Regions from separate parts of the Kitasatospora sp. NRRL B-11411 genome, predicted to be linked through region 4. Evidence: riboswitches for the same ligand, from Rfam matches in the RefSeq annotation. Region 4 holds a riboswitch; each other region holds the start of a gene.
The links. Region 4 has a riboswitch for cyclic di-AMP ahead of IH44_RS0119940 (C40 family peptidase). Riboswitches for the same ligand answer to the same signal wherever they lie in the genome.
Positions count from the first base shown of each region.

Region 1 (7,042 bases), on a different contig from region 4:
GCGGGCGGCCCGGCGGCTGAACGCCAAGCGGGCGGAGAAGCTCCGCGCGGAGGCCGACTGGCAGGGCGAGGTGCTGCTCTCGCTGCTGCGCCGCGCCGACCTGGTGACCTGGCCCCGGCTGTACGCGCTGCTGCTGCGCGCGGACGGGGTGCCGACCGACGACCCGGGCCCGGTCCGGGAGTGGCTGGCGGCGTTCCGCGAACGGCCCGAGCCGGAGCGGTTCGCGGCCTTCGACCAGGTGCCGGGCCTGGACGGGGACGGCCACTGGGACCAGCCCGGGCGGCCGCTGCTGATCGGCGTCTCCACCGACGGGGCGCGGCGGCTGCTGGAGCAGGGCCTGATGCGGCGCAGCTACCGCAACCTGGCCGAGCTGAACGCTCTCGGGCTGCCGATGCCGGCCGAACTCGCCGGCGCGTTCGAGGAGTTCGAGGAGGCGGTGGCGCAGGCCGCGATCGACCTGTGCGGCGAGTGGACCGTCCCGGGGCTGCCGCGGCTGCTGCTGGAGGAGTTCCCGGAGCTGGCCCCCGAGGAGTACTGAGGGCCCGGGGGCGGTCCCGCCGGTCAGGTGGCGGCGGGGGCGTTCCAGCCGGCCAGCAGGCGCAGGGCGTCGGCGGTGGGGGAGGCGGGTTCCACGGAGTAGACGCACAGCGTCTGGTCCGGATCGCCGGGGGCCTGGAAGGACTCGTAGGAGAAGTGCAGGTCGCCCACCAGCGGGTGGACGTAGTGCTTGGCGCCGTGGGTGCGGCGAAGCACCCGGTGGTCGTTCCACCAGGTGGTGAACTCCGGGCAGCGCAGGGTGAGTTCGCCGATCAGCTCGGCGAGCCTGCGGTCGTCGGGGTGGCGGCCGGCCTCCAGCCGGAGCATGGCCACGGTCTCGGCGGCGATCGTCGCCCAGTCGCCGACCCGTTCGCGGGCCTGCGGGTCGAGCAGGTAGTAGCGGGCCATGTTCCGGCGGGTGGCCGGGAGCGCGTCGAAGTCGGTGAGGACCTCCCGGGCGAGGCGGTTGGCGGCCAGGACGTCGGTGCGCCGGCCGAGGACGAACGCCGGGACGTGCGCCAGGGTCTCCAGCATCAGGTGCAGCCCCGGCCTGACCCGCTGCGGCCGTTCCGGGGCGCGGCGGGCCGCGTGCTCGGCGGGGAGCAGCAGGTCGGCCAGGTGCTCGCGCTCGGAGGGGTCGAGCCGCAGGGCGCGGGCCAGCGCCTGGACCACCTCGGTGGACGGGCGCCCGGCCCGGCCCTGTTCGAGGCGGGTGTAGTACTCGGTGCTGACGCCGGCCAGCCGGGCCACCTCGTCGCGGCGCAGACCGGGCACCCGCCGCACCCGGCCGTCCGCGGGCAGCCCGGTCAGCTCCGGGGCGATCGCGGCGCGCCGGGTGCGGAGGAAGTCGGCGATTTCCCTGCTGCGTTCCATGGACCAAGTGTGCGGGCTGCGGGGGTGCGTCGGCGGGCCGTGGGTGGCCCTGGCGGTACCAGTCGGCGCAGGGTCCGCCCGGGGCCGTCCGCGGGGCCGCCGGGCTGGTCTGCTGGAACTGCGGCCGGAGCCTCCGGTGCCGCAACTCCCGTGTCCTGCAAGGAAGGTCCACCATGTCCACGCTCACCTCCCTGCCCCTGGCCGGCCGCACCGCCGTGATCACCGGCGCCTCCAGCGGCATCGGCGAGGCCACCGCCGAGGAGCTCGCCGGGCTCGGTGCCCGGGTCGTCGTCCTGGCCCGCCGCGCCGAGCGGCTGGCCGCGCTGGCCGACCGGATCGAGCGGGCCGGCGGGTCCGCCCTGGCGATCGCCGCGGACGTCACCGACCGGGCCGCGGTGCGGGCGGCCGCCGACCGGGTCGCCGCCGAACTGGGCGGCGCGGACCTGCTGTTCAACAACGCCGGGGTGATGCTCCCGGCGCCGGTCGAGGAGGTGGCCGTGGACCAATGGCAGCGGCAGATCGACCTCAACGTCTCCGGGCTGATGAACGTCATCGGCGCGTTCACCCCGCAGCTGGTCGCGGCCGCGGCCGAGCGCGGCGTCGCCGACCTGGTCAACACCTCGTCGATCGCGGCGCAGAACATCTTCCCGACCTTCGCCGTCTACTCCGCGACCAAGGCCTACGTCACCCACCTCTCGCGCCACCTGCGGGCCGAGCTGGGCGCGAAGCACGTCCGGGTCTCGACGATCGAGCCCGGCATCGTCGGGACGGAGCTCCAGGACCACGTCACCGACCGGGGCGCGCTCGACTGGCTGGCCGGTTCCAGGGAGACGGTGGAGTGGCTCGTTCCCGGCGACATCGCCAGGACGGTCGGGTTCCTGGCCGCCCTGCCGCCGCGCGTCAACCTCCAGCAGGTCACCGTCATGCCGACCGGCCAGGCGAGCTGAGGACGGCCCCTACGGCTGGAGGCCGAGCTGCCGGAGCCAGGGCAGCGGGTCGACGGGGGCGGCGCCGTCGGGGCGGACCTCGAGGTGCAGGTGCGGGCCGGTGACGTTGCCGGTGGCGCCGACCGCGCCGAGGACGGTGCCGGGGGCGACCGGGCCGGAGGCGGTGGCGATCCGGGAGAGGTGGCAGTACCAGAGCTCGGTGCCGTCGGGGAGGGTCTGGATGACCCGGTAGCCGTAGGCGCCGGACCAGCCGGCCGAGGTGACGGTGCCGCCGGTGACGGCGGTGACGGGGGTGCCGGTGCGGGCGGCGAAGTCCAGGCCGGTGTGCAGGTGGGCCCAGTGCTCCCCGGCCTGGGCGAACGGCGCGGTCAGCCGGTACCCGGCCACCGGCAGGGCGGGCGCGGACCGGTCGGCCTCGGCCTCGGCCTGCCGCTCGGCGTGCTTGGCCTGGGCCTCCTGCGCGGCGGCGACCCGGGCCGACTCTTCGACCGCGGTGCGCTGCCCGTCGGCCTGCTGCAGGATGCGGGCGGCCAGGGCGAGGCCGGGGTCGGCGGCGAGCAGGCCGTCGGAGGCTTCGTCGGCGGCGGTGACGGGGGCCGGGGCCGGCGCGGCGGCGGCCTGGGCGGGGGCGGCGGCGAGGCCGGTGGCGCCGAGGGCGGCGGTCATCGCGGTGACGCCCAGCAGGGGCGCGCCGGTCCGGGTCTGACGGGGCAGCCGGTGCCGGACGGCCTCGGTCCCGACCGGGTGGTCGAGGAGCTGGGTGCCGGTGCTCTCGGTGTGGGTCGACGCCACGGGGGCGCGCTCCTTCCTTCCCTGCCGCCGACCGGGTTAGCTGACGGGTTCGGAGGTGGAAGGTCTCCTACGGTCGGGCCCAGGGCCGTTCCGATTCACCCCGGTGGAACGTGGTTCCCCGGCTCCTGGACCGGCCCCGGGGGGCAGGTCCGGATGGATTAGGCGTGGCGCACGGTGCCGCATGGTTACGGCGTTGCCGACCGCGCTGCGTTATCAAACGTTAATCCTATGGACCCCATGATTCCAAGCGCCTACCGAGGTGCAGTGAAACTTTCCTGACGCCCTATGGGCGATTTGTGACGGTTCGCCAAGGTGCTCGGTTTCGGACATGACGGACCGTGACGGGGCGGTTGAGTATCCGTACTCACGACCTCCTCCCGCCCCGGCGGGACCCTGGGCGCATGACCGCATCCGTGCCGCACCGCACCACCTCCGCCTACTACCTGCAGGCCGTCGCCTCCTTCGGGTTCGCCACCGCCGCGCTCGCCCTCGGGATCGCGTACCTCCCGGTCAGCGCCTGGATGCGCGCCTTCCTCGGGGTCGGGCTGCTGTACGTGATCACCTCCGCGTTCACGCTGGCCAAGGTGGTCCGCGACCGCCAGGACGAGGGCGCGATCACCAGCCGGGTCGACCAGGCCCGGCTGGAGAAGCTGCTCGCCGAGCACGACCCGTTCAAGGTGGACGGGATCTGAGGGCGGGGGGCGGTGGCGGGAACCGGGGCCGGGGCGAGGGGTTGACGGCTAAGGCTATTAGCCTTAGCTTTATGGCTATCGGCAGCAGCCGGGCCCGGAGAGCCCGGAGCGCCGGACGCCCGCCAGGAGGCCCGCGATGAACAGCACCCTCGGCACCACCACCCGGTACCTCGACGTCACCGGCGGCCGGATCGCCTACGACGACGCCCCCGGCTCCGGCGTCCCGGTCGTCCTGCTGCCCGGCATGCTCGACAAGCGCGCCGTCTACCGCCACCTCGCCCCGCTGCTGAGCGCCGCCGGGCACCGGGTGGTCACCATGGACCTGCGCGGCATGGGCGAGTCCTCGACCGGCTTCACCGACCACACCCCGGCCGCGATCGCCGAGGACCTGGCGGCCCTGCTGGCCCACCTGGACCTGCGCGGCGCCGTCCTGGTCGGCAGCTCGTACACCGGCGCCACCGTGGTCCGGGCCGCCGCGCTCGCCCCCGAGCGCACCGGCGGCGTGGTGCTGATCGACGCGTTCATCGAGAACCTGCCGCTGAACGGCTTCCAGAAGGCGCTGTTCGGCCTGGCCGCCCCGCTGGTCACCGCGTTCCCCGGCCTGTGGGGCACGATGCAGAAGTTCTACTACCCGGCCGGCAGCAGGCCCGCCGACTTCGAGGACTACCGGGCCGGGCTGGCCGCGATGCTCCGCGAGCCCGCCCGCAAGGCGGCGCTGCGCGGCTACCTGAAGGGCGACTCGGCGCCGGTCGGCTGGTGCGCGGCCGTCGACGTGCCCGCGCTGGTGCTGATGGGCGACCGGGACCCGGACTTCCCGAAGCCGGAGCTGGTCGCGGACCGGCAGGCCGCCGCGCTGCGCGGCCGCAAGGTGATGATCGGGGGCGCCGGCCACTACCCGATGGCCGGTCACCCGCAGGCCGTCGCCGACGCCCTGCTGCCCTTCCTGGCCGAGCTGCCCGGCACCGGCGGGAGCGCCCGCTGATGCCCCGCGCCGGACTCTCCACCGCCGCCGTGGTGGACCACGCCCTCGAACTGATCGACGAGCGCGGCGCCGAGGCGCTCACCCTGGCCGCGGTCGCCGCCAGGGCGGGCGTCGCCACCCCCTCGCTGTACAAGCACGTCGCCGGGGGCCTGCCCGAGCTGCGCCGGCTGGTCGCCGTCCGCACCACCGGGGAGCTGGCCGACCACCTGGCCGCCGCCGTCCTCGGCCGCTCCCGGGACGGGGCGGTGCGCGCCCTGCTCGCCGCGTACGCCGGGTACGCGCTGAGCCACCCCCTCCGGTACGCGGCGCTGCCGCAGGTGCCGGACCCGGATCCGGGCCCGGAGCTGACCGCGGCGGCCGAGCGGCTGGTGGGCGTGCTGTTCGCGGTGCTGCGCGGCTACGGGCTGGCGGGCTCGGAGGCGGTGCACGCGGTGCGGACGCTGCGCGCCGCGGCCCACGGATACGCCTCGTTGACCACGGCGGGGGCGTTCCAGCTCGCCGAGGGGACGGACGTCACGCTGGAGCGGCTGACCGGGGTGCTGGTCGAGGGCCTGGCCAACTGGCCCGGCGCGGAAGGCGCGTGACCTCCGGGGCGCTGCCGCGTTCTCCACGGTATGAAGAAGCGCAGCCTGCTCGCCTTTGCCTCGCTCGCCGTCGGGGTGGTCGCCTCCCTCGCCGCCCCCAGCGCGCACGCCGCGCCGGAGCACCGCACCGGTCCCGGCCCGCTGAAGGACGCCGTCTCCGCCCCGGACCTGCCGGTGGAGCAGGACTCCGCGCGGGCCGCCGCGGAGCAGACCGGGCCCTGAGCCCCGCGGGGACGCCGACCAGGGTGGGAACGCGCCGGTGGCGCGCCGTCCACACCTTTTCGCAACCTGTCCCCCACCATTCCGACACCGCCGGTGCGTAACACTGTCCTTCGGTCGGGAAGTCATACCGCGTGGAGACCTTCCACGGGTGTGGCCGACAAGCACGGAGGATCAGGACATGCCGCAGGCGACTCAGCACATCGAGCCCGGCACGGGGCTGATCCCCGCTCCCCGGACGGCGCCGGACGGCGCCCCGGGTGCCGCGCGGCCGGCGGCCGCCCCGCCGCGGGAGGGCTGGGGCAGCGCGCTGCGGCGCGGGATCGCGGTGGCGCGCGGGCTGCGCTCGCTGCGGCCGGTCGCCGCGGGCCCGCAGCGCGGGTACGGCGAGGTCGACGGCCAGTGAGGCCCCCGGGCCGGGTGTCGGAAATGACCGCGTTGCCCGACGTGTCGTGAAAGCGGCCGGTTGCCCGGTGCGTCCATAAGATGGTCAGCACTGGCACGTCGACCGGAAGGGCCGGGCGCCTCCCATGGACCAGGACCGGAACTCCCCGCGCCGCGCCAGCCGTTCCGAGCTGCGGTGCGTGCGGGCGCTGCTCCGGGCGTCGAGCGCGGCGGAACTGCTGGCGGCGCTGCTGGCCGAGGGCCCGGCCTGGATCACCGGCGAGGGCTCGGCGCTGTACCTGCTGGACGGCGGCGGGATGCTGCGGCTGACCGCCTCGCACGAGCTGCCCGAGTGGGCGCACCGCAAGTACGGGGTGGTCGACCCGGCGAGCGGGCTGCCCGCGGCACTGGCGCTGCAGCGGCGGGAGCCGGTGCTGCTGAGTCCGCAGCAGACCAGCGCGGACTACCCGAACACGGCGGCGGGCCTGGGCACCGGCCTGGTCGCGCTGGCGGTGCTGCCGCTGGTGGTGGACGGGGACCCGGTGGGTTCGCTGGCGCTCGCGCTGGCCCACCGCGGGGCCGTCCCACGGCGGGACGTGGAGCTGCTGGAGACCTTCGCCGACGTGGTCGCGCACCGGCTCGCGCACCTGCTGGACCACGTGCACGCGGCCGACCCCGCCTCGGACGGTCTGCGTACCGAACTGCCTTCCCCGGACGGCGAGTTGCTGTCGCTGGCGGTGCGCTCGGCGGGGGTCGGGGCGTTCGAGCGGGACCTGGTCACCGGCGAGACGCTGTGGGACGCGCAGGCGTACCGGCTGGTGGGCCTGCCGCCGCCGGGGGCGACCGGGCGGGCGCCGGACCTGGCGGACGTGGTGCACCCGGAGGACCTGCCGGACGTGCAGGCCGCGCTGGCGGACGCGCTGGCGGTCGGCGGCCCGTACCGGATCTCGTACCGGGTGGTGCGGCCGGACGGGACGGCCTGGCAGGTGGACGAGGCCGGCGAGGTGATGCTGGACGTGCACCGGCGGCCGG
Region 1 covers NZ_JOGH01000119.1:15,894-22,935, forward strand. The annotation lists gene IH44_RS0133065 (hypothetical protein) at 1-538, shown strand, start outside; gene IH44_RS0133070 (helix-turn-helix domain-containing protein) at 562-1,410, opposite strand; gene IH44_RS0133075 (SDR family oxidoreductase) at 1,584-2,357, shown strand; gene IH44_RS0133080 (M23 family metallopeptidase) at 2,367-3,149, opposite strand; cyclic di-AMP (ydaO/yuaA leader) riboswitch at 3,160-3,324, opposite strand; gene IH44_RS0133085 (YiaA/YiaB family inner membrane protein) at 3,551-3,841, shown strand; gene IH44_RS0133090 (alpha/beta fold hydrolase) at 3,978-4,823, shown strand; gene IH44_RS0133095 (TetR-like C-terminal domain-containing protein) at 4,823-5,407, shown strand; gene IH44_RS0133100 (hypothetical protein) at 5,438-5,629, shown strand; gene IH44_RS0133105 (hypothetical protein) at 5,808-6,032, shown strand; gene IH44_RS43335 (SpoIIE family protein phosphatase) at 6,157-7,042, shown strand, end outside.
Region 1: it holds a riboswitch for cyclic di-AMP, as region 4 does, so the genes downstream of both, IH44_RS0133080 (M23 family metallopeptidase) here and IH44_RS0119940 (C40 family peptidase) in region 4, are expected to answer to the same signal.

Region 2 (7,042 bases), on a different contig from region 4:
CCGGCTGGGTGCGCGGCAGCCTCGGCGCGGGCGTGCTCGCGGGTCTCCCGGACGGCGGCCGCGGCCAGGCCGAGGCCGAGTGCGACGTAGGCCGCGCCGAGCAGGAAGGGGGCGGGGCGCAGCCCCCAGTGCGCGGCGATCGCGCCGGTGGCGGTCGCGGTGACGGCCAACGCGAGGTATCCGGCGGCCTCGTTGAGGCCCATGGCCAGGCCTCGGCGGGCCGGACCGACCAGGTCGATCTTCATGATCACTGTGGTGGACCAGGTGAGCCCCTGATTGACGCCGAGCAGCACGTTGGCCGCGACGATCCACCCCCAGTTCGGGCCCCAGGCCAGCATGGCGGGGATCGGCAGGGCGATCAGCCACCCCGCGACCAGCACCGGTTTGCGGCCGTACCGGTCGGAGAGGGTGCCGGCGAAGAAGTTGGTGACCGCCTTGGTCGCGCCGAACGCCAGGATGTACGTCAGTGCGCCGGTGTAGGCGGACAGGTGGAACGTCCGGTCCGCGAGCAGCGGCAGTACGGTCCGCTCCTGTCCGAGCATGCCGCCGACCAACGCGTTCACCGCGACCAGCAGGCCGAACTGGGCCAGGTTGGCGCGCAGGCCGAGCCGGATCGGAGGGCTACCGATCCGGGCGGGTCCGGCAGGTCCGTCCGGCGCTGCGGGCCCGGGAGGTAGGGGGTGCTGCGGCGGACGCCGGGTTTCGAGGGTCATGGGCGGTGCTCCTGGGTGGGCATGTACGACAGCGCGCGGGCAGGGCGGGGATCGGCCCGTCCACGAGCCAGGATATTCCAATGTTCTGTGGATCATTAGATCAATGGATGGGTTCACCGTCACACCACCGCTTCCACCGCAGCCCCCCGCCCGGCCCCGGATCCAGGTCCAGCCCCGGATCCAGGCTCGGACTCGGACTCGGACTCGGACGGCAGGCTCGCCGGCAGGTGGCGGACGGCGGGCAGCGCGAGGAGGGCGAGTGCGGCCGGAACCGCGAGGACGGTCATTCCGAACAGCGTGGGGCGCACGCCGAGGCTGTCCGAGAGCGGGCCGGCCAGCACCAGACCGAGCGGCATCAGGGCGACGGAGATCAGGTGGTCGTAGGAGCTGACCCGGGAGAGCACCCGCTCCGGTATGTGCACCTGGAGCGAGGTCTCCCAGAGCACGAAGCACAGGGACACGCCCACACCCGTGACCGCCTCCAGCGCGGCAATCACCCAGACCGGCGCGCCGGACCCGATGATCGCGGCCTGGCAGGAGGCGACCGCCATGGCCACGGCCGCGACGGCCATCGGGCGGGCCGGTTTCAGGCGGTAGGAGCACACGTCCCCCACGATCGAGCCGAGGCCGAACGCGATGACCACCACCGTCCACGCACCGGCGCCGCCCCACTCGCGCTCCGCCAGCACCGGCCCGAGCACGAACACCGAAGGAAGCACCACCACGTGGTAGACCGCTATGGCCAGCATCCCCGACCACACCCACGTCCGGCTGCGCACCTGCTGCCAGCCGACCCGGAGTTCGGCCAGGAAGCCGAGCCGCTCGGCCCGCTCCGCCCCGCCGTCGGCGCCGCCCGCGGCGGCCGCACCGTCCACCGTGCCCAACCGGGCCAGCACGGCGGCGCTGACCGCGAAACTCGCGGCGTCCACCGCCAGCGCGCCACCGGGCCCGACCGCCGCGATCAGCAGGCCGGCCAGTGCGGGCCCGACCACCAGCCCCGTCGACTGCACGAAGCCGCGCAGCGCGTTCGCCTCGCGGAGCCGGTCGGCGGGGACGAGCAGGGGCAGCAGCCCGGTGGAGGCGGGGAGGAAGAAGGCATCCGCGACACCGAACACCGCCATCAGCAGCGCCAGCAGCCCGACCCGGGCGGTGCCGGTGAGCAGCAGCACCGCGGCGGCGGTCTGGACGGCGCACCGCAGCAGATCGGAGGCCAGCATGATCCACTGTCTCGGCATCCGGTCCGCCCAGACGCCCCCGGCGAGCGTGAACACCAGCAGCGGGAGCAGTCCGGCGGCCGTGACCAGCCCGACGTCGGCGGCCGAGCCGCCGATCGACAGCACGGCGAAGGGCAGCGCGACGAACGACACCCGGTCTCCCAGCACCGACAGCGACTGGCCGACGAACAGCCTGGCGAACCGGCGCTCGGTGCGGAGCACTTCAGGAATCAGGGCACCCACGGAACCTCCCCAACAAATTCGACGGATCCGACCACGCACCCACCGGAACAGCGAGCACGGCGATCGTAGGAAGCCCGCCGACCCCCTGTCGCATCATTTATCCGCAACGCCGCGAATGCCCCAATTCCATCCAACTCGCCACCCCAGCAAGCAGGTTGGCGGCCATCGACCATCCCCACCGACAGATCGGGGCCCCCGCCTTCCCCACTCCCCTCCACCCCAATCCCACCGATCGGCCAGACTTCTCCAGCCGATCCGCCGACCGCTCCCCCGTCCGATCCACCGTCAACAGGTCGTTCACACACCACGCAGGGCCCGGCGTGACGAAGGCGTGATCCGGGCGCGACGCGCTTGTGATTGCCACGTTCGAGTGAATAGGCTCGTCCCGGCCCGCACCGCCGGGCCCCCGCGCGCGACAACGCCGAGCCCTGTCCACCGCGTTGCGGGTCGACCACCACAACCCTTGGGCAGGGACGGGGGAACCACGTTAGTTGCCGTCCCCCACGGCTAGGGGTGAAGCCGTCCGCGCCGGATGACCGGAGCGCGACGGCCGGGCCTCCCTCCCGGCCCGAACCCGACAGCTCACCCCGTAGGCGTGCGGAGAGGATCTCGCATGCTCTTCACGGGTTCGGGACGTCACCGCCGGCAGAGCCCGACGGAGAAGGCCGCCGAGCGGGCGATCGCCGCAGCCGGTGTGGCCGGTGTCGGCATCGCCCTGCCGCTGCTCGCCGTGACCGGTGCGCACGCCGCCCCCAGCGCGGTCTGGGACCGGGTCGCCGACTGCGAAAGCGGCGGGAACTGGAACTCCGACCAGGGCAACGGCAGCTACGGCGGCCTGGGGATCAACGCCCAGCGCTGGACCGACTACGGCGGCACCCAGTACTCGGCGCTGCCGAACGGGGCCACCCGCAGCCAGCAGATCGCCGTCGCCGAACGCATCCTGGCCACCGAGGGCCCGTCCCCCTGGTCGGCGTGCGCGGACGACGCGGGCCTGAACACCGCCAGCGCGCCGGGCGTCGTCGACGACAACGACTCGGCGGACGAGACGGGTTCGCTGCGCGGCGCCCGCGGCGTCGCGGCGGTCAACGCCGCCGCGGACGGCAGCACCGTCCCGGACGGGAAGAGCGCGCCGGTGTTCTCCGGCCTCCCCGGCTACGACCCGGTCTCGCACGTGTACTGGTACGAGAAGAACGGCGCCTGGTTCTGGACCAGCCACCAGAGCCTGTACGAGCGCTACATGCAGCTGGCGCACCCCCAGCCGCAGCCCAGCGCGCCCGCCACGGAGACCCCGGTCGCCCCGGCCCCGACCACCCCCGCCCCGGACGCCTCGGCCACCCCGACCGTCCCGCCGGTCTCCCCCGGCCTCCCGCTGCTGCCGACCGACCCGACCGCCACGCCCAGCCCGGGCACGCCCACCACCCCCAGCCCGAGCACGCCCGCCGACGGCAGCAACGGCAACGGGACCGGCCTGCTGCCCACCCTCCCGGGCACGGGAACGGGAACGGGCACCGTCTCGCCCAGCCCGTCCACCGGCACCGGTACCGGCAGCACCGACAGCGCCACCGCCACCCCCGGCGCGACGCCCACCACCGGCAGCCCGACCACCCCGGGCACGAGCACGGGCAGCGGAGCCACCGCCCCCGCGGACGCGTCCGCCACGCCGGCCGCCCCGGCCGAGTCGGCGCCCCCGGCCCAGGCCCAGGCGCCGACCGCGCAGCCGTACACCGTGGGCCCCGGCGACACGCTGGCCTCGATCGCCCGCAACCACGACCTGGGCGGCGGCTGGTCCGAGCTCTACAAGTCGAACCAGCAGACGGTCGGGGAGAACCCGGACCTGATCCGTCCCGGCCAGGTGCTGAACCTGGGCTGACCGGTGCCCGGCCTGGCCGCCGTCACTTCGGGACGGCGGCCAGGCCGGTGCAGCCGCGCAGGCCGTCGCGGCGCTGCTGGGCGGCCTTAGCCGCGCTGCCGCCCTGCGGGACGGGCACGCCGCGGCCGTCGATGTGCGCGGGGGTGAAGGTCTCGCCGGTGACGCGGCCGTCGGCGGTGACGGTGATCGTGGTGACGCCGGTCTCGTCGGAGGCGGTGTAGTTCGAGGTGCCGTACCAGAGGAAGTTGCCGAAGCCGTACGACACGTAGGTCTTCCCGAGCATGCCCGCGCCGAGCATGGTGTGGGCGTGGGTGCCGACCACGGCGGTCGCCCCGGCGTCGGCGAGCTTCTTGGCGAGCGAGGTCTGCGCGCGGGTCGGGCAGGCCACGCCCTCGTCGCCCCAGTGCAGGTAGACCAGGACCACCGGCGCCTGTGCCTTCGCCCCGGCGACGGCGCGCAGCAGCGCGGCCTCGTCGAGGGCGGACGCGATGCCCGGTTTGTGCGCGCCGGCCCGCCACTTCTGGTTGGTGATCTCGTTGACCTGGCTGGCCGCCAGCACGGCGACCTTCACGCCGCGCACCGTGGTGACGTGGGGGGCGTACGCCTCCTCGGCGTCCTTGCCGATGCCGATCACGGGTATCGGGGAGGCGGCCTTGGCGGCGAGGGTGTCGGCGAGCCCGTCGGGGCCGAAGTCGACGGCGTGGTTGTTGGCCTGGGAGACCACGTCGACGCCGGCGTCCTTGAGCGCGCCGAGCGCCTTGGGCGTGGTGCGGAAGGTGTAGGTCTTGGGCTCGGCCCTGCCGCGGGAGGTGATCGCGGTCTCCAGGTTGAGCACCGCCAGGTCGGCGGCGGAGAGCGTCGCGGAGATCGGGCCGAGCGCGGTGTCGGCCTTGGTCGCACCGAGCCGGGCGGCGGTCCGGCCCTCGAAGTGGACGTCCCCGGCGAACGCCACCGTGATGCTGCCGCCCGCGCCGGCGCTCTCCGGCGCCCCGCTCCCCGTTCCGGCGGACGGCCCCGGCGTCGGCTGTCCCTCCGTCGGCTGCCCTGCCGTCGGCAGCTCGGACGGGGCAGCCGAGGTGGGCGAACCGGGCGGGGTGGAGACCGGCGTGCCCCCGGCGGTGGGGGCGGCGCGGTCCGCGGACGGCTCCGGGCCGCCGCATCCGGCGACGGTGCCGAGCAGCAGGACGGCGGTGGCGGTGACGGTGGCGGCGGTTGAGCCGGCCGTGGTGCGGCGCATGAACGGACCCCCCGGCGGTTCGGTGATGACGCACTGTATCCGCGCCACTCGAACACCGGAAGGCCACATCACCACCGGACGGTCACAATTCCCGTCCGCCTCGAGCCGCCGTCCGGCCCGCAGACCGTCGACCAGCGACCGTCGACCGGCGCCCTGCGGCCGTCGGCTCAGGCCACCACTCCGGCGGCGCGCAGCAGCCAGCGGTTGGTCCGGCCGACCAGTCCGGCCCGGTCCAGGACGGAGACCACCTTCTGCGCCATCTCGACCTTGGTGGCCCGCCAGTGGGGGTTGGCCCGGGCGACGGCCCGGCCGGTCTTCGGCTCGATGCCGACGGCGGCGTACAGCCGGGGGTGGATCAGCGCGGTGGTGGCGTAGTAGACGATCAGTCCGATGAACAGCTGCTCGTACCGGCGGCGGACCGGGCCGAGGCGCTTGCGGACCAGTTCCTCGCGGGCGTAGCTGATGTGCCGGGCCTCTTCGATGACGTGGATCCGGGAGACCTGGCGGGTGAGCGGCTGGAGGGTGTCGTCGTTCATCACCTCGCGCTGGAAGGCGTCCAGGATCTCCTCGACGTACATGGTGCCGCCGAAGGTCTGGCTGTGGGTGGAGATCGCCTTGAACAGCCGGCCGAGGTTGTGCGCGACGAATCCGGCGCCGTACGCGGGGACGCCCATCTTGGCGATCATCCGGGCGAACATGATCGAGTGCCGGCACTCGTCGGCGATCTCGGTGAGCGCGTACTGGACGTGGTTGCTGGTCGGGTCCCGGTCGAAGGCGTGGCGCAGCAGCATCTGCATGAGGATCTCCTCGAACCAGATGCCGACGCTGGCGATGGAGGCGACCTCGTGCTTGGAGAGCTCGATCCGCTCCTCGTCGGTCATCCGCTCCCAGAGGTCGGTGCCGTAGAGGGAGAGGTGGCGGGGCGGGCAGTAGTAGGCCCCGGGGACGGGATCGGCGTCCCAGTCGACGTCCTTGAGGGGGTTGAACGAGAGCTTCGCGGAGGAGGCGAGCAGGCGTTCGGCGGTGCGCTCCCGGTCGGGGGCGGTGCGGGCGGACTGGGTGGAGGCGGGCTGGGGCGGCATGCCGGCTCCTTCGCGGTGGGGGCGTGGAGGGTGGAGTGGTGGCACTGCCGTGAAGGTAGAAGTTATTAGACTTCCCGTCAATACACCGCGCGCAAAGCGGCCGTCGCCGACCCCGCGGCATTCCGTCCTACCGCGCGGGAGCCCGTCCGACCACGCGCGAGCCCATGCCGGACGGTCAACCGCCCCGCCGCCCCGCCGCCCAGCTGCCCTACCCCGCCGCCGCCCAGCCCTCGGGGTCCTGCCAGGCCGCCAGCGCCCGTCCGCTGACGAAGCGCCGCCGCTCCCCGCCCACCGGGTCGGTGAACTCCAGCGAGCGGGCCAGCAGCTGGAGCGGGCGCCGGTAGTCCTCGGGAACGTCCCCGGCCAGCACCTCGGGGTAGAGCGGGTCGCCCAGGATCGGCAGCCCCAGCCGGTTCATGTGCACCCGCAGCTGGTGGGTGCGCCCGGTGCGCGGGGCGAGCCGGTAGCGGCCCAGGCCGCCGCGGGCCCCGACCAGTTCGATCCGGCTCTCCGCGTTGGGCTCGCCGGGCTCCTCGTACGCGTCGAGCCGGCCGCGGTCCTTGCGGATCCGGCTGCGCACCACGGTCGGCAGCAGCGCCGCCGCGGCCTCCTCGTGGCGGGCGACGGCCTCGTACTCCTTGACCGCCTCGCGGCGTTCGAACAGGCCCTGGTAGGCGCCGCGC
Region 2 covers NZ_JOGH01000047.1:15,034-22,075, forward strand. The annotation lists gene IH44_RS0121410 (MFS transporter) at 1-713, opposite strand, end outside; gene IH44_RS0121415 (MFS transporter) at 833-2,170, opposite strand; cyclic di-AMP (ydaO/yuaA leader) riboswitch at 2,613-2,780, shown strand; gene IH44_RS42950 (transglycosylase family protein) at 2,784-4,040, shown strand; gene IH44_RS0121430 (CapA family protein) at 4,063-5,277, opposite strand; gene IH44_RS0121435 (diiron oxygenase) at 5,445-6,359, opposite strand; gene IH44_RS0121440 (pseudouridine synthase) at 6,568-7,042, opposite strand, start outside.
Region 2: it holds a riboswitch for cyclic di-AMP, as region 4 does, so the genes downstream of both, IH44_RS42950 (transglycosylase family protein) here and IH44_RS0119940 (C40 family peptidase) in region 4, are expected to answer to the same signal.

Region 3 (7,042 bases), on a different contig from region 4:
GCCCTCCGCGACCGGGACGGCACTCAGTGCCGCGCTGAGCAGCAACGATCCCGGTGCCGCACGGGTTCCCGAGCGGGGTTTCGATTTCTCCGGGATGAACGCCAGGTTGCCTGCGATCCCATGAACAACCCGCCAGCGGCACCTTCGGTCCCACATTTCGGACGGAGCGGACACCCAGGTGGGTCGAAAGGCTGGATTGCCATGTGAAGAAATTCACGAAGGTTCTTCGGCCGACACGCCGCAAGCCCCCCGAAGGGCCCCGGGAAGGGCCCGGAAGGCCCTTCCGCGGACCTCCGGACCCCGCTCCCCGCAGGGCCCCGCCCGGGGTGCCGGGTCAGGCGATGGACCAGGCGATCCCGTCGAGGATGTCGTGCTCGGAGACCAGCAGTTCGGCGGCCCCGGTGCGCTCCATGATCTCCAGCAGCACCAGCGCGCCCGCCGCGATCACGTCCACCCGGCCGGGGTGCATGACCGGGACGGCGGCCCGCTCGGCGTGCGAGGAGTGCAGCAGCCACTGGGCGGTCTCCCGGACCTGCGCGACGTCCAGCACCGCGTGGTGGATCCGCTCGGAGTCGTACCCGGGCAGTTCGAGGGCGATCCCGGCCACCGTGGTGACGGTGCCGGCCAGGCCGACCAGGGTGGCGCCGGAGTCCAGCGGGACGGCCTGCGCGACGGTGTCCAGCGCGGCCCGGATGTCGGCCCGGGCGGCCGCGATCTGCGCCTCGGTGGGCTGCCCGCCCGCGAAGTGGCGCTCCGTCATCCGCACGCAGCCGATGTCCATCGAGTACCCGACCCGCACGTCCCGCTCGCCGAGCACGAACTCGGTGGAGCCGCCGCCCAGGTCGAACACCAGGTAGGGCGGGCGGTGCGGGCCGCCGAGCAGTTCCCGGGTGGCGCCGGTGAAGGAGAGCCGGGCCTCCTCGTCGCCGCTGACCACGCTCGGCGTGACGCCCAGGATCTCCTTGACCCCGGCGGTGAACTCGGCGGCGTTCTCGGCGTCCCGGGACGCGGAGGTGGCGACCATCCGGATCCGGTCCGGGGTGACCCCGTGCGCGTCGATGACCTCGGCGTACTCGCGGCAGGCCGCGAAGGTGCGGGCCAGCGCCTCGGGGTGCAGCCGGCCGGTGCGGTCGACGTCCTGGCCGAGCCGGACGATCAGCATCCGCCGGTCCAGGTCGGTGATCTCGCCCGTGGCGGGGTCGAGGTCGGCGATCAGCAGGCGGATCGAGTTGGTGCCGCAGTCGATCGCGGCGACCCGGGTCGGGCTCACGACTCGTCCTCCTGTTCGGCCTGTCCGGCCTCGGCGGCGGCCTTGCGGGCCGCCCGCTCGGCACTCAGTGCCTCCTTGGCGGCGATCACCGCGTCGTGGTCCTGCGCCGCGGCCTTGGCCCGGTTGCGGGCGACCCGGGCGCCGGCCGCCTCGACCTCGGCGTCGCTGACGCACGGGCCCTTGGCCCACCACTGCTCCAGCATCCCGATCGCCTCGTCGCCGAGCGGGTTGACGCCCTCCCCGGCGGCCAGCGAGTGGCCGACCAGCACGTGCAGGCACTTGACCCGGTCGGGCATGCCGCCGGCGCTGGGGAAGCCCTCCAGCACCTCGATGGCGTCCCGGCGGGCGATGTAGTCCTCGTGCGCCCGCCGGTAGGCGGCGGCGAGCTCCGGGTCCTCGGCGAGCCGGGCGGTCTGCTCCTTCATCACGCCGTCCGCCTCCAGGGTGCCGATCAGCGAGGCGGCCTTGGGGCAGGTCAGGTAGTAGAGCGTCGGGAACGGCGTGCCGTCGGGCAGCCGGGGCGCGGTCTCCACCACGTCCGGGTTGCCGCACGGGCAGCGGTGGGCGACGCCGCGCAGCCCGCGCGGGACCCGGCCGAGCTGGGCGGCGATGGCGGCGACGTCGCGCTCGGACACCTCGGGGGCGTCGGACGCGGGAGGGTTCTGGTTGCTCATCAGGTCAGGAGTCTGTTCGTCCGGGGGTGGGTGAGGGGTCGTCAGGGGGCCGGCTGCGGCGCGGGCGCCGCGGCGTCGGCGGCGTCCACCGAGTCCCAGAGGGCGGCGTACCAGGGCTTGGCGGCCTTCGGCGGGCCGGCCGCGGCGTCCGCCGAGGAGGGCTTGGCGCCGGGCGCGGGCGGCGGGGAGACCGAGACGAACGGGGTCTCGCCGGGCAGCGCGTAGTGCAGCCGCTCGCGGGCCTGCGCCTTGACGTACTCCGGGTCCTGCCAGCGGGCCTTCTCCCGGCGCAGCTCGTCGACCTGCTGGCGGGCGTGCTCGGCCTTGGCCCGCTGGTCGGCGATCTCGCCGCGCTGGGCGATGTACTGCCGGGCGGGGTAGGCGAGTATCGCCACCAGCGAGCACAGCACGAGGACCAGCACGGTGGCCCGGCTGGTGAAGCGCGGTCGCGCCGCCAACCCGGGAATCCTCCACTTGGCCATCTGCTCGCCCCTCCTGCGCATGCCGGTGCCCCGGCCCCACCCTACGCGGTGGGAGCCGGGGCACCGGTCACAACAGGCTCAGTGCCTTCAGCCCTTGAAGCGGGGGAAGGAGGAGCGGCCCGCGTACTCGGCGGCGTCGTCGAGGATCTCCTCGATGCGCAGCAGCTGGTTGTACTTGGCGACGCGCTCGGAACGGGCCGGGGCGCCGGTCTTGATCTGGCCGCAGTTGGTGGCGACGGCGAGGTCGGCGATGGTGACGTCCTCGGTCTCGCCGGAGCGGTGCGACATCATGCAGCGGTAGCCGTTGCGCTGGGCGAGCTCGACGGCGTCCAGGGTCTCGGTGAGCGAGCCGATCTGGTTGACCTTGACCAGCAGCGCGTTGGCGGTGCCGGTCTCGATGCCCTTGCGCAGGCGCTCCGGGTTGGTGACGAACAGGTCGTCGCCGACCAGCTGGACCTTGTCGCCGATCGCGTCGGTGATGGCCTTCCAGCCGTCCCAGTCCGACTCGTCCAGCGGGTCCTCGATGGAGACCAGCGGGTAGTCGGCGACCAGCTCGGCGTAGTACGCGATCAGGTCGGCGGAGGAGAGCGCCTTGCCCTCGAACTGGTAGGCGCCGTCCTCGAAGAACTCGGAGGCGGCGACGTCCAGGGCGAGCGCGACGTCCTTGCCCGGGGTGTAGCCGGCCTTCTTGATGGCCTCGGTGATGAGGTCGAGGGCCTCGCGGTTGGAGTCCAGGTTCGGGGCGAAGCCGCCCTCGTCGCCCAGGCCGGTGGAGAGCCCGCGCTCCTTCAGCACGCCCTTGAGGGTGTGGTAGACCTCGACGCCCCAGCGGACGGCCTCGGAGAAGGACTCCGCGCCGATCGGGGCGATCATGAACTCCTGGATGTCGACGTTGGAGTCCGCGTGCGAGCCGCCGTTGAGGATGTTCATCATCGGGACGGGCAGCACGTGGGCGTTCGGGCCGCCCAGGTAGCGGAACAGCGGCAGGTCGCTGGCCTCGGAGGCGGCGTGCGCCACGGCGAGCGAGACGCCGAGGATGGCGTTGGCGCCGAGCGAGGACTTGTCCGGGGTGGCGTCCAGGTCGAGCATGGCCTGGTCGATGAGGCGCTGCTCGGTGGCGTCGTAGCCGACCAGCTCGGGGCCGATCTGCTCGATCACGGCGAGGACGGCCTTCTCGACGCCCTTGCCGAAGTAGCGGTTCTTGTCGCCGTCGCGGAGCTCCAGGGCCTCGAAGGCACCGGTGGAGGCACCCGACGGGACGGCCGCGCGACCGGTGCTGCCGTCGTCGAGACCGACCTCGACCTCGACCGTGGGGTTGCCGCGGGAGTCGAGGATCTCACGGGCTACGACGACATCAATGGACGGCACGAGGCATCTCCTAGCGGAAGCGGATGTGTGGTCGTTACGACCAGAGCCTAGCCGCACAGCGCCCCGCGGCCACGCCCGGCCGGGCCCCGTCTCACGGTGTGGCCCGGCTACTCACTGGTAGTTCACCTGTTTGACGGCCGTTCCACCGCTCCCGGTGGCGCGAACTGCTCGGCGCGCGCCGGGAGCGGACGGAGCGTCAGGGGACGCGGCCCTCGTCAGGGCGGCGGCGGAGCCTCGTCAGGCTCCGGTCCTCGCGTCCCGGATGCCGGACCCGGAACGGGTCGGCGGCGTCAGAGCGCGAGCACCTGGCCGGGCACGATCAGGTCGGGGTCGGCGCCGATCAGCTGCTGGTTGGCCCGGTAGATCCGCTCCCAGCCGCCGGAGACCCGCTGCGCGACGGCGATGCCGGAGAGGGTGTCGCCGTCCTGGACGGTGTAGCCGCCGGCGGCGTTCTGCGGGGCGTCGTCCCGGGGGGCCGCCTGGGGCCGGGCGGCGGGCTTCCTCGCGGGCTCGCGGGGTGCGGTGGGGCGCTCCTCGGAGCGCGAGGCGGTGTCGGCGGAGACGTCGGCGGGGGCGCCGCCCTTGGCGAGTCCGGCCCGCTTGGAGCAGACCGGCCAGGCGCCGGGGCCCTGGGAGGCGAGCACCCGCTCGGCCACCGCGATCTGCTGGGAGCGGCTGGCCTGGTCGGCGCGGGCCGCGTACTGGCCGCCGCCGAAGGCGCGCCAGGTGGAGGAGGTGAACTGCAGGCCGCCGTAGAAGCTGTTTCCGGTGTTGGTGCTCCAGTTGCCGCCGCTCTCGCACTGGGCCACGCGGTCCCAGGTGTCGGCGGAGGCGGCTGCCGCTCCGGTGGCGGCGAGCAGTGGCAGTGCCAGGCCGATCGAGGCCGCGCCGGCGGCGACGACGACCTTCTCGGCCTTGGTACTACGGCGGTGGCGAGCAGTGTTGGTGAACAGCACGGGACATCCTCTCCGCACGCCTGCGAGGTGAGCTGTCGGGTTCGGACCGGGAGGCTGGCCCGGCCGCCGGACGGTTCGGACGCGGTTGCGCCCGCTGCCCGGCGGCTTCACCCCAAGCCGTTGGGACCACGGCGTTCACACTGGTTCCCCCACTCCTGTCCGGTACCTGGTCGGTGGCCCGAGGACGCGGCGGACAGGACTCGGCGTGCCGCGATCGGGGCCCGCAGCTGCGGGCATGTCGGAGAGTAAGCAAAGCTGACGAGCAATCACAAGCTCATATCACCATGATCACGCCGAAATCACGGATGATTTCTCCACGTGCACGAACGATCCAGGTATGTCCGGGTTCGTCCCGGACGGGCGTGCGACGCGCGCCCCCGCCCCGGCGCGTCGTCGGCCCTGCGCGGCGGCGTGTCGCGGGTGCTGAAACGGCGTCAGCGGGGCGTGAAGGAGACCGGGAGGTCGCGCAGACCGCGCATGATCAGCCCGCCCCGCCAGCGCAGCTCGGCCGGATCGGCGGCCAGCCGAACGTCCGGCAGCCTGGTCAGTAGGCTGCCGATCGCGCGCTGCCCCTCAAGCCGGGCCAGCGGGGCGCCGATGCAGTAGTGGATGCCGTGTCCGAAACCCAGGTGCGGATTGTCCTGGCGGGCCAGGTCGAGGGTGTTCTCGGCGGCGAACCGGGCCGGGTCGCGGTCCGCCGCGGCCAGCACCACCAGCACCGGGTCGCCGACCGGGACGTCCACCCCGCCGATGGTCAGCGGCGCGGTGGCGAACCGCCAGGTCGCCAGCTCCACCGGGCCGTCGTAGCGCAGCAGTTCCTCGATCCCGGTCTCCAGCAGGGCCGACTCGCCGCGGCCCAGCGACTGCTGGAGCAGCGCGCGCTGGTCCGGGTTGCGCAGCAGCGCGTACATGCCGTTGCCGATGAGGTTGATGGTGGTCTCGAACCCGGCGAAGAGCAGGATGAAGGCCATCGCCGCGGCCTCGTTCTCGGTCAGGTGCTCGCCGTGGTCACTGGCCCGGATCAGGCCGGAGATCAGGTCGTCGCCGAGGTCGGCGCGCTTGCGGTGGATCAGGTCGGCCAGGTAGCCGCGGATCTGCTTGACGGCCCGGCCCACCCCTCCCCTCTTACCGCCGGTGTGGCGGATCATCATCCCGGCCCAGTCGCGCAGGTCGTCCTGGTCCTCGGCCGGGACGCCGAGCAGGTCGCAGATCGCGTAGATGGGGAGCGGGAAGGCGAACTCGTGGATCAGGTCGGCCTCGCCGCGGGCCGCGAAGGAGTCGATCAGCCGGTCGGTGATCTCCCGCACCCGCGGCTCGAACTCGGCCACCCGGCGCGGGGTGAACGCCTTGGAGACCAGCCGGCGCAGCCGGGTGTGGTCGGGCGGGTCGATGTTCAGCAGGTGGGTCATCAGGTCGGCCTGCCGCTCGCCGGGGATGCCCACCCGGCCGCTGCGGTGGGCCTGTTCGCTGTGGTGCGCCGGGTTCTTGGAGAGCCGGGCGTCCGCCAGCGCCTGCCGGGCGTCCGCGTAGCGGGTGACCAGCCAGGCGTCCACCCCGCTCGGCAGGGTGGTGCGGTGCACCGGGGCGTGTTCCCGCAGCCAGGCGTACGCCGGGTAGGGGTCGGCCGCGAACTCCCAGGTGAAGAGTTGCGGGTGGGCGGCGTGGGGCTGGTCTGGCATGTCTTGACCGTATCTGGAAGGACCACCGCGTGAGTCTGGTCACCTGGTGGGTAATCCCTGTTGCGGAGCGTCGGGGCGAGCCTACGATCCTCCGATAACCACAGTGGGCGGCGTGCGGGCCGGCCCCGGGTTCGCCCTCGGAAAGGGGAGCAGGCCATGCGAGTAGCCGGTGCAGTGGTGGTCATCGCGGTGCTCGACGGAGGTTCGGGGGCCGACCTGGCCCGCCGGTTCTCCGCCGCCGGCGCCGCCGGGCTGCTCATCGCCGACCTGCGCCCCGGCATCGCCGAGGACCTGGCCGCCGAACTCGACCGCCCCGGCTGCCCGGTGGTCGGCGTCTCCGGCGACGTCCACCACCCCGCGGACCTCGCCGCGCTGGTCGACACCGCCGTCAAGCACCTCGGTCCGATCGACCTGTTCGCGGTGGCCGGCCCGGACGGCGAGCGGATCGTCCAGCTCGCCGACCTGCCCGGCCACCTCGACCCGCTGGCCGAACTGCTCACCCTGGTCGGCGAGGCCATCGGCGAGGTCGTCCCGCCCCAGCGCCGCCCGGTCGCGGACGTCCCGCTGGCCGGCTAGGCGCCGTCCCCTTCCTCACTCCTCGGGCAGGCCCTCC
Region 3 covers NZ_JOGH01000085.1:42,696-49,737, forward strand. The annotation lists gene IH44_RS0128645 (Ppx/GppA phosphatase family protein) at 335-1,270, opposite strand; partial or broken gene IH44_RS0128650 (DUF501 domain-containing protein) at 1,417-1,944, opposite strand; gene IH44_RS0128655 (septum formation initiator family protein) at 1,986-2,426, opposite strand; gene eno (phosphopyruvate hydratase) at 2,514-3,794, opposite strand; gene IH44_RS49530 (transglycosylase family protein) at 4,085-4,750, opposite strand; cyclic di-AMP (ydaO/yuaA leader) riboswitch at 4,754-4,952, opposite strand; gene IH44_RS0128670 (cytochrome P450) at 5,185-6,429, opposite strand; gene IH44_RS0128675 (SDR family NAD(P)-dependent oxidoreductase) at 6,586-7,005, shown strand; gene IH44_RS0128680 (MazG family protein) at 7,021-7,042, opposite strand, start outside.
Region 3: it holds a riboswitch for cyclic di-AMP, as region 4 does, so the genes downstream of both, IH44_RS49530 (transglycosylase family protein) here and IH44_RS0119940 (C40 family peptidase) in region 4, are expected to answer to the same signal.

Region 4 (7,042 bases):
CCGGCCCAGCCGGGCCTCCACGGCCGGGCCGAAGACGTACAGGAACAGCAGGTTCCCGATCAGGTGCAGCCAGCCCGCGTGGACGAACAGCGCGGTCAGCACCGACAGTTCGGGGCTCTTGCCGGGGGTGGCCGGCAGCACGCAGCCGGGCGCCGCCGGGGGGAGCGCCGACAGCTGGGCGGCCGTCAGGGGGCGGCCGCCCAGCAGTTCGGCCGGGACGGCGCCCCAGCGGTGCTCGTAGCGCTGCTCGGCGCAGGCCCGGGCGTCGCCGCTGCCGTACAGCGGGTTGGGGCCGGACGGGCCGAGCAGCATGACCAGGGCGGCCAGCGCGATCAGCAGGTACGTGGCGACCGGGGTGCGGGCGGCCCGCTCGGCCGCCGGCGAACCGGCCCGGGCGGGGGCGGAGAGCACCATACCGGTCAGCATTCCTCGGGGGCGCACCCGCGACACCGGGCGCTGGGCCGGCCGGGTGAGCGTCCGGGCTGTGGACCGGTGATCCGTCCGCCCGGCCGCAGGCAATAGGCTGGAGGCCCGGAACCGGGACCAGCCGAGAGGGACCACTGATGAGCATTGCCGCGCCGACCGCCGAGACCCGCTGGCGCTGCACCCTGTGCGGCAACCTGACCCGCTTCGACGTCACCCGTTCGTCCCGGGTGACCGACTTCCTGCACTTCGACCTCTCCGGCGAGTCCAAGGTCGAGGAGACCCATGTGCTGTCCGAGACCATCGAGTCGGTGCGCTGCCGCTGGTGCAACGCCGTCGACCAGGTCGAGCTGGTGGCCCGTCCCGGGGCCGAGGAGCCCGCCGAGGGCGACGCCCAGCAGGGCTGACGCAGTTCCCACCGCCCCGCGTTCCCGTCCGCCCCGGACGGGGGCGCGGGGCGGACTCGTCGGCGGGGTGCTGTCGGTGCGGCACGGTAGACGGGACAATCGAGCAGTAGCGGCGGACAGCAACGCCCGCCCGGCACCCGCCGGGAGGGCCCGCCCGGACCAGGATCGGAGCCGAGGACAGTGGCGGAGGCAGCGAACGCGCCCGCGGGCACGGACGGGACCGCGCCCGGCCCGGCCCCGGAGCCGCACGGCGGCGCGGAGACGGCCGGGCGCCCCCTGCCCGAGGGCGTGCGCCGGCGGGTGGTCGGCATCGCCTCCGACGCGCTCGGCGGCATCGCGGCGGGCGAACTGCCCGCCTCGCTGCGCCCGTACGCCAAGTTCACCCCGGCCCGGCGGGCCAAGTACGCGGCGACCGCGCTGGCCGCCGCGCTGGAGTCGGACCCGGCGTTCCGGGTCCGGATAGCCGAACGGCTGCGGCTCGGCCAGCCCGACCTGGTGCAGGCGCTGGAGACCGGCACCGTCCCGGCCGCCGCCGACCCGATGGACGTCGCGGCCGCCGCCTACCTGGTCCGCCCGGCCGGCTGGGCCCGGCTGGTCGAGGAGGCCGGCGAGGAGGCCGAGCGGGCCGACGCCGAGGGCGCGGCCGCCGAGGCCGCCCGGCTGGCCGGGAAGCTCCAGGAGGAGCTGGCCGAGGCCCGGGCCGCCGCCCGCGGCGAGCTGGAGCGGCACCGGGCCGAGGCCGAGGGGGTGCGCAAGGAGGCGGAGTCGCTGCGCAAGAAGGTCCGCTCGCTGGAGGCGGACACCCGCCGGGCGCAGGCCGAGAGCCGCCGGCTGGCCGGGGAGCTGGAGGCGGCCAGGGCCGCCGCGGCGGCCGAGCGCAGCGCCGCCGAGAGCGAGGCCCGGCGACTGCGGCACCGGATCGCCGAGCTGGAGGCCGCGGTGGAGAGCGGGCGGCGCACCGCCCGGGAGGGCCGCAGCGTCGAGGACATGCGGCTGCGGCTGCTGCTGGACAGCGTGCTGCAGTCGGCGCAGGGCCTGCAGCGCGAGCTGGCGCTGCCGGTGACCGGGCTGCGCCCGGCCGACCTGGTGGAGGCGGTCGAGCCCGGCTCGGCCTCGCCGCACGACGTGGCCCGGCGCGGCCTGGCCGAGGACGACCCGGCGCTGCTGGACCAGCTGCTGGCGATCCCGCAGGTGCACCTGGTGGTGGACGGCTACAACGTGACCAAGACCGGTTACCCGCAACTGCCGCTGGAGCAGCAGCGGTTGAGGCTGCTGGGCGGGCTGGCGATGCTGGCCCAGCGCACCCAGGCCGAGGTGACCTGCGTGTTCGACGGCCAGGACCTGGACGTGCCGGTGATCATGGCGCCGCCGCGCGGGGTGCGGGTGCGGTTCAGCCGGACCGGGGAGACCGCGGACGAGCTGATCCGGCGGCTGGTGCGGGCCGAGCCGCAGGGCCGTCCGGTGGTGGTGGTCTCCGCCGACAAGGAGGTGGCCGACGGGGTCCGCAAGGCGGGGGCGCGGCCGGTGGCCTCGGTGCTGCTGCTGAACCGGCTGGCCCGCAGCTGAGGGGCGGTCAGCGGGCCTGCGGGCGGCCGGGGTGTGACGGTCCGGTGAAGGGGGGCGGGGAGGCGGAACCGGAAGCCCCCGGGAGTGGACGCGGGGGCTGGGACTTCACTAGGGTCTGGCGTCAAACCTATATTCCGGACCTTCACTCGTCGGGGTGAGTCCAGCAGGAAGAAGGAGCTCACCCTTGGCCTCCCACCGCCGTCCCAAGCAGCCGAGCCGTGCGCGGATCTCCGTGTTCACCGCCGCCGCCGCGACCGCGGTCGCCCTGACGGCCCAGGCCAGTGCGCACGCCGCGCCGGCCCAGCCGAACAAGGACGAGGTCAAGGCGCAGGTCGACAAGCTGCTCGAGGAGCAGGAGCAGTCGGCCGAGAAGTACAACGGCGCCAAGGAGCGGGCCGACCAGCTGCGCAAGCAGGCCGACGACCTGCAGGACCAGGTGGCCCGCGGCCAGGAGCAGCTGACCGAGCTGGCTTCCGGGCTGGCGGCGGTGGCCGGCGACCAGTACCGGCAGGGCGGCGTCGACCCGTCGATGCAGCTGATGCTCTCCTCTGACCCGGACCACTACCTCACCCAGGCCACCTCCTTCGGGCAGGCGGCCAGCACCCAGGCCGAGACGCTCAAGTCGCTCAAGGACCAGCAGCGCCGCCTGGACCAGCAGAAGCAGGAGGCCGCCCAGGTCCTGCACGAGCTGGACAGCCAGACCCAGGCGCTCAACGACGCCAAGAACGACGTGCAGAGCAAGCTCGCCGAGGCGCAGAAGCTGCTCTCCAAGCTGAACGCCGCGGACCGCGCCGCGATCCTCCAGGGCTCCGGCGGCACCGCCTCGCGCAGCGCGGACCGGATCGACCCGAAGAGCCTGCCGCCGGCCAGCGGCTACGCGGCGACCGCGGTGGCGGCCGCGCTCAGCAAGCAGGGTTCGGCGTACGTGTGGGGCGCCACCGGCTCCAGCACCTTCGACTGCTCCGGCCTGATGGTGTGGGCGTACAAGCAGGCCGGGGTCTCGCTGCCGCGCACCTCGCAGGACCAGGGCAGCTACGGCACCAACGTGGGCACCGACTGGCACAACGCGCAGCCCGGCGACCTGGTCGTCTACTACGGCGACCGGCACCACGTCGGCATGTACATCGGCAACGGCCTGGTGGTGCACGCGCCGCGCACCGGTGACGTGGTGAAGACGATGAAGGTCGACACCCTGCCGATCTCGACCATCCGCCGGGTCTGAGCGAGCGGGCCTGACGGCCCGACGAATCGGACAAACGCCCCACTGGGCAACAATTGACGCACCGTGACACGCCCGGGCGGGTCGGAATCACCCTGTGATTCGAGACACGCCCGGGTGTGGTGTTTCCCGGGTGAATGGCGGGAAACGCTGTGCTCGGGGTAAGGAATCGATCACGTTCGGTCAGATTTACCGGGGTGTTTGATTCAGAATCAGATTTTTTTCCGACAAGGATTTGAACGGATCACGGATCGGTTACTAGGGTCGTGCCTCGACCACCGCAGTGTCGATCGCCCAAGGGGGGCGGCGGCGGAGGTCGCCGCCGAGTCCGTGACGCAGCGGGCAGACCGTCAACACCGGGTCTGCCGACGGGGATACCCCTGCGGGGGTGCTGTCGAACGGAGCCGGGGAACCATGTTCCCCCGGGGTGAATCGGCGCCCGGTCGACCGCCGCGCGCGGTCGGTGAAGCGCCGTAGGGCATCTCTTCCGGCCCGAACCCGTCAGCTCACCCGGTAGGCGGTGTGAGGAAGAAGGAGTCCGCCTTCGTGGCGTCCCATCGCCGTCCCAAGCCCGTCGGCCGTGCCCGGGTCTCGATTCTCACTGCCACCGCCGCCGCTGCCGTGGCGCTGTCCGCCCAGAGCGGCGCGCACGCCGACCCGGCGCCGACCAAGGACCAGGTCAAGGCCCAGGTCGACGAGCTCAACGAGCAGGCCGAGGTCAAGACCGAGGCGCTGAACGCCTCGGTCGAGAAGCAGCAGGCGCTGCAGCAGCAGGTCGGCCAGCTCCAGGACCAGCTCGCCCGCCAGCAGGAGCACGTCACCACCGCCCGCGAGGCGCTGGCCGGCATCGCCGCCGAGCAGTACCGCACCGGCAGCATGCCGCAGACCATGCAGCTGATGCTCTCCAGCAGCCCGGACGCCTTCCTCGGCCAGGCCGGCGCGCTGAACGCGGTCGGCTCCACCCAGGCCGACCTGCTGAAGACCTTCAAGGACGAGCAGGCGCAGCTCGACGCGCAGCGCAAGGAGGCCGAGTCCAAGCTCGCCGAACTGGACACCACCACCAAGGCCCTCAAGGCCGACAAGGAGGACGTCCAGGCGAAGCTGGCCAAGGCCCAGGACCTGCTCAACACGCTGACCCAGCAGGAGCGCGAGCAGCTCGCCGCCGCCGAGGCCAAGGCCGCCGACGACGCCAGGGCGAAGGCCGACGCCGCCCAGCAGTCGCAGCGGGCCTCCCGCGACACCACCCGGGTCGAGCTGAACGCCCCGGCGTCCTCCAGCTTCTCGGGCAACGCGGTCGGCGCGGCCGTCTCCAAGCTCGGCAGCTGGTACTCGTACGGCGCGGCCGGTCCGAGCACCTTCGACTGCTCCGGGCTGATGCAGTGGGCCTACAAGCAGGCCGGCGTGTCGATCCCGCGCACCTCGCAGGCGCAGGCCGGGGCCGGCACCAGCCTGGGCACCGACATCTCCAAGGCCCGCCCGGGCGACCTGATCATCTACTACGGCGACCAGCACCACGTCGGGATGTACGTCGGCAACGGGCAGATCATCCACGCCCCGCACACCGGCGCGCAGGTCCGCTACGAGTCGGCGACGGTCATGCCGATCAACCGGATCGTCCGGATCTGACGCTCCGTCGGAGCCGTCGGCCCGGTACCCCGCACGGGGTGCCGGGCCGTTTCCGTTCGGGTGTCCGATTCATGGTCAAATATTCGGTGCTGTCGGGGTTTGGACTGGATCGATCCGACTCGCTAACCTCTGCCCCCGGGCCCCCGCGAGGACGGCCGTCCGACCGCGGACGGCGGCGGAGGCCGGTCGCAGAACGGAGCCGTCGCGCGTGTCCGTGCCCCGCCGCACCCCACTGCCCGGCGTCCAGCGCCTCGCCCGGGCCCTGGCGCTCACCGCCGCCGCCACCAGCGCGCTCGGCCTGACCGTCGGCGGCGCGCACGCCGACCCCGCGCCGACCAAGGACCAGGTCAAGGCGCAGGTCGACCAGCTCTACGAGGAGGCCGAGCGGGCCTCCGAGCAGTACAACGCCGCGCTGGAGCAGCAGCGCCGGCTGCAGGCCGAGGCCGGCACCCTGCAGGACCAGGTCGCCGCCGGGCAGGACGAGCTGAACCGGCTGCGCGGCGACCTGGGCGCCGTCGCCGCCGCCCAGTACCGGGCCCAGGGCATCGACCCCGCGGTCCGGCTGATGCTGGACCAGGACCCGGCCGGCTACCTCACCGGCGCCCGCTCGCTCGAACAGGCCACCGCCCGGCAGGGCGACCGGCTGCGCGACGTGGCCGAGCGGGCGCGCCGGCTCGACGAGCGGCGGCACGAGGCCGGCGCCAAGCTCACCGAGCTCGAACAGGCCCGGCAGCGGCTGGCCGCCGCCAAGGACGACGTCCGCGAACGGCTGGCCCGGGCCCAGCGGCTGCTGAACGGCCTCGCCCCCGCCGACCGGGCCGGGATCGCGGCCGACGACGCCCGGGCCGCCCGGCAGCGCGCCACCCGCGGCACCGACCGGATCGACCTCGGCGACCAGCCGCCCTCCTCCGACCGGGCCGCCGCCGCGCTGGCCGCCGCCGTCTCGAGGATCGGCTCCCCGTACGTCTACGGATCGACCGGCCCCGGCACCTTCGACTGCTCCGGTCTGATGTACTGGTCATGGCGGCAGGCCGGAGTGACCCTGCCGCGGACCTCGCAGGAGCAGGCCTCGGCCGGCCGGCGGGTGAGCCTCGCCGAAGCCCGGCCCGGAGACCTGGTGATCTTCTTCAACGACAGGCACCACGTCGGCATGTACGCCGGCGGGGGCGTCGTCGTGCACGCGCCCCACCCCGGCGCCCGGGTCCGCTACGAGAGCGTCAGCGCGATGCCGGTCAGCTCGGTGGTGCGGATCTGAGCCTCGTCGACGAACCCCTGGTCACCGACCTGACGACGGCCGCCGGGCCGCCGCGGGCCGGTGCTCCGCTGTCCCGGCGGGCCGCCCTGCTGCTGGCCGCCGCCGGGGCCACCCAGCTGTCGCTGCCCCTGCTGCGGCCCGGCCGCCCGGCCCCCGCCGCGCCCGCCGCGGCGCCCCCCGGGCTGCGGGAGACCGCCGTCCGGCTGCTCGGGCAGCGGGCCCGGGCGGTGGCCGGGCGGGACACCGCCGCGCTGCTGGCGGTCTCCGCGGACGGCTCCGAGGAGGCCGACCGGGACCTGCTGGCCCGGACCGCCGGGCTGCGCTTCGCCGAGTACACGCTGCGGCTGACCTCCTTCGCCGAGCCGCCGGCCGACGCGGACCGGGTGCGGGTCGGCGCCGAGCTGGGCTACCGGCTGGCCGGGGTGGACGACTACCCGGCGCTGCTGGAGCGGCAGGTCGAGCTGGTGCGGGAGGCGGACGGCTGGCGGGTGGCCCGGGAGACGGCGACCGGCGCGGCCGCGCCCTGGGACCTGGGCACCGTCCGGG
Region 4 covers NZ_JOGH01000041.1:52,742-59,783, forward strand. The annotation lists gene IH44_RS0119920 (rhomboid family intramembrane serine protease) at 1-414, opposite strand, end outside; gene IH44_RS0119925 (hypothetical protein) at 564-830, shown strand; gene IH44_RS0119930 (NYN domain-containing protein) at 1,011-2,396, shown strand; gene IH44_RS0119935 (C40 family peptidase) at 2,581-3,618, shown strand; cyclic di-AMP (ydaO/yuaA leader) riboswitch at 3,998-4,151, shown strand; gene IH44_RS0119940 (C40 family peptidase) at 4,162-5,241, shown strand; gene IH44_RS0119945 (C40 family peptidase) at 5,450-6,496, shown strand; gene IH44_RS47320 (hypothetical protein) at 6,724-7,042, shown strand, end outside.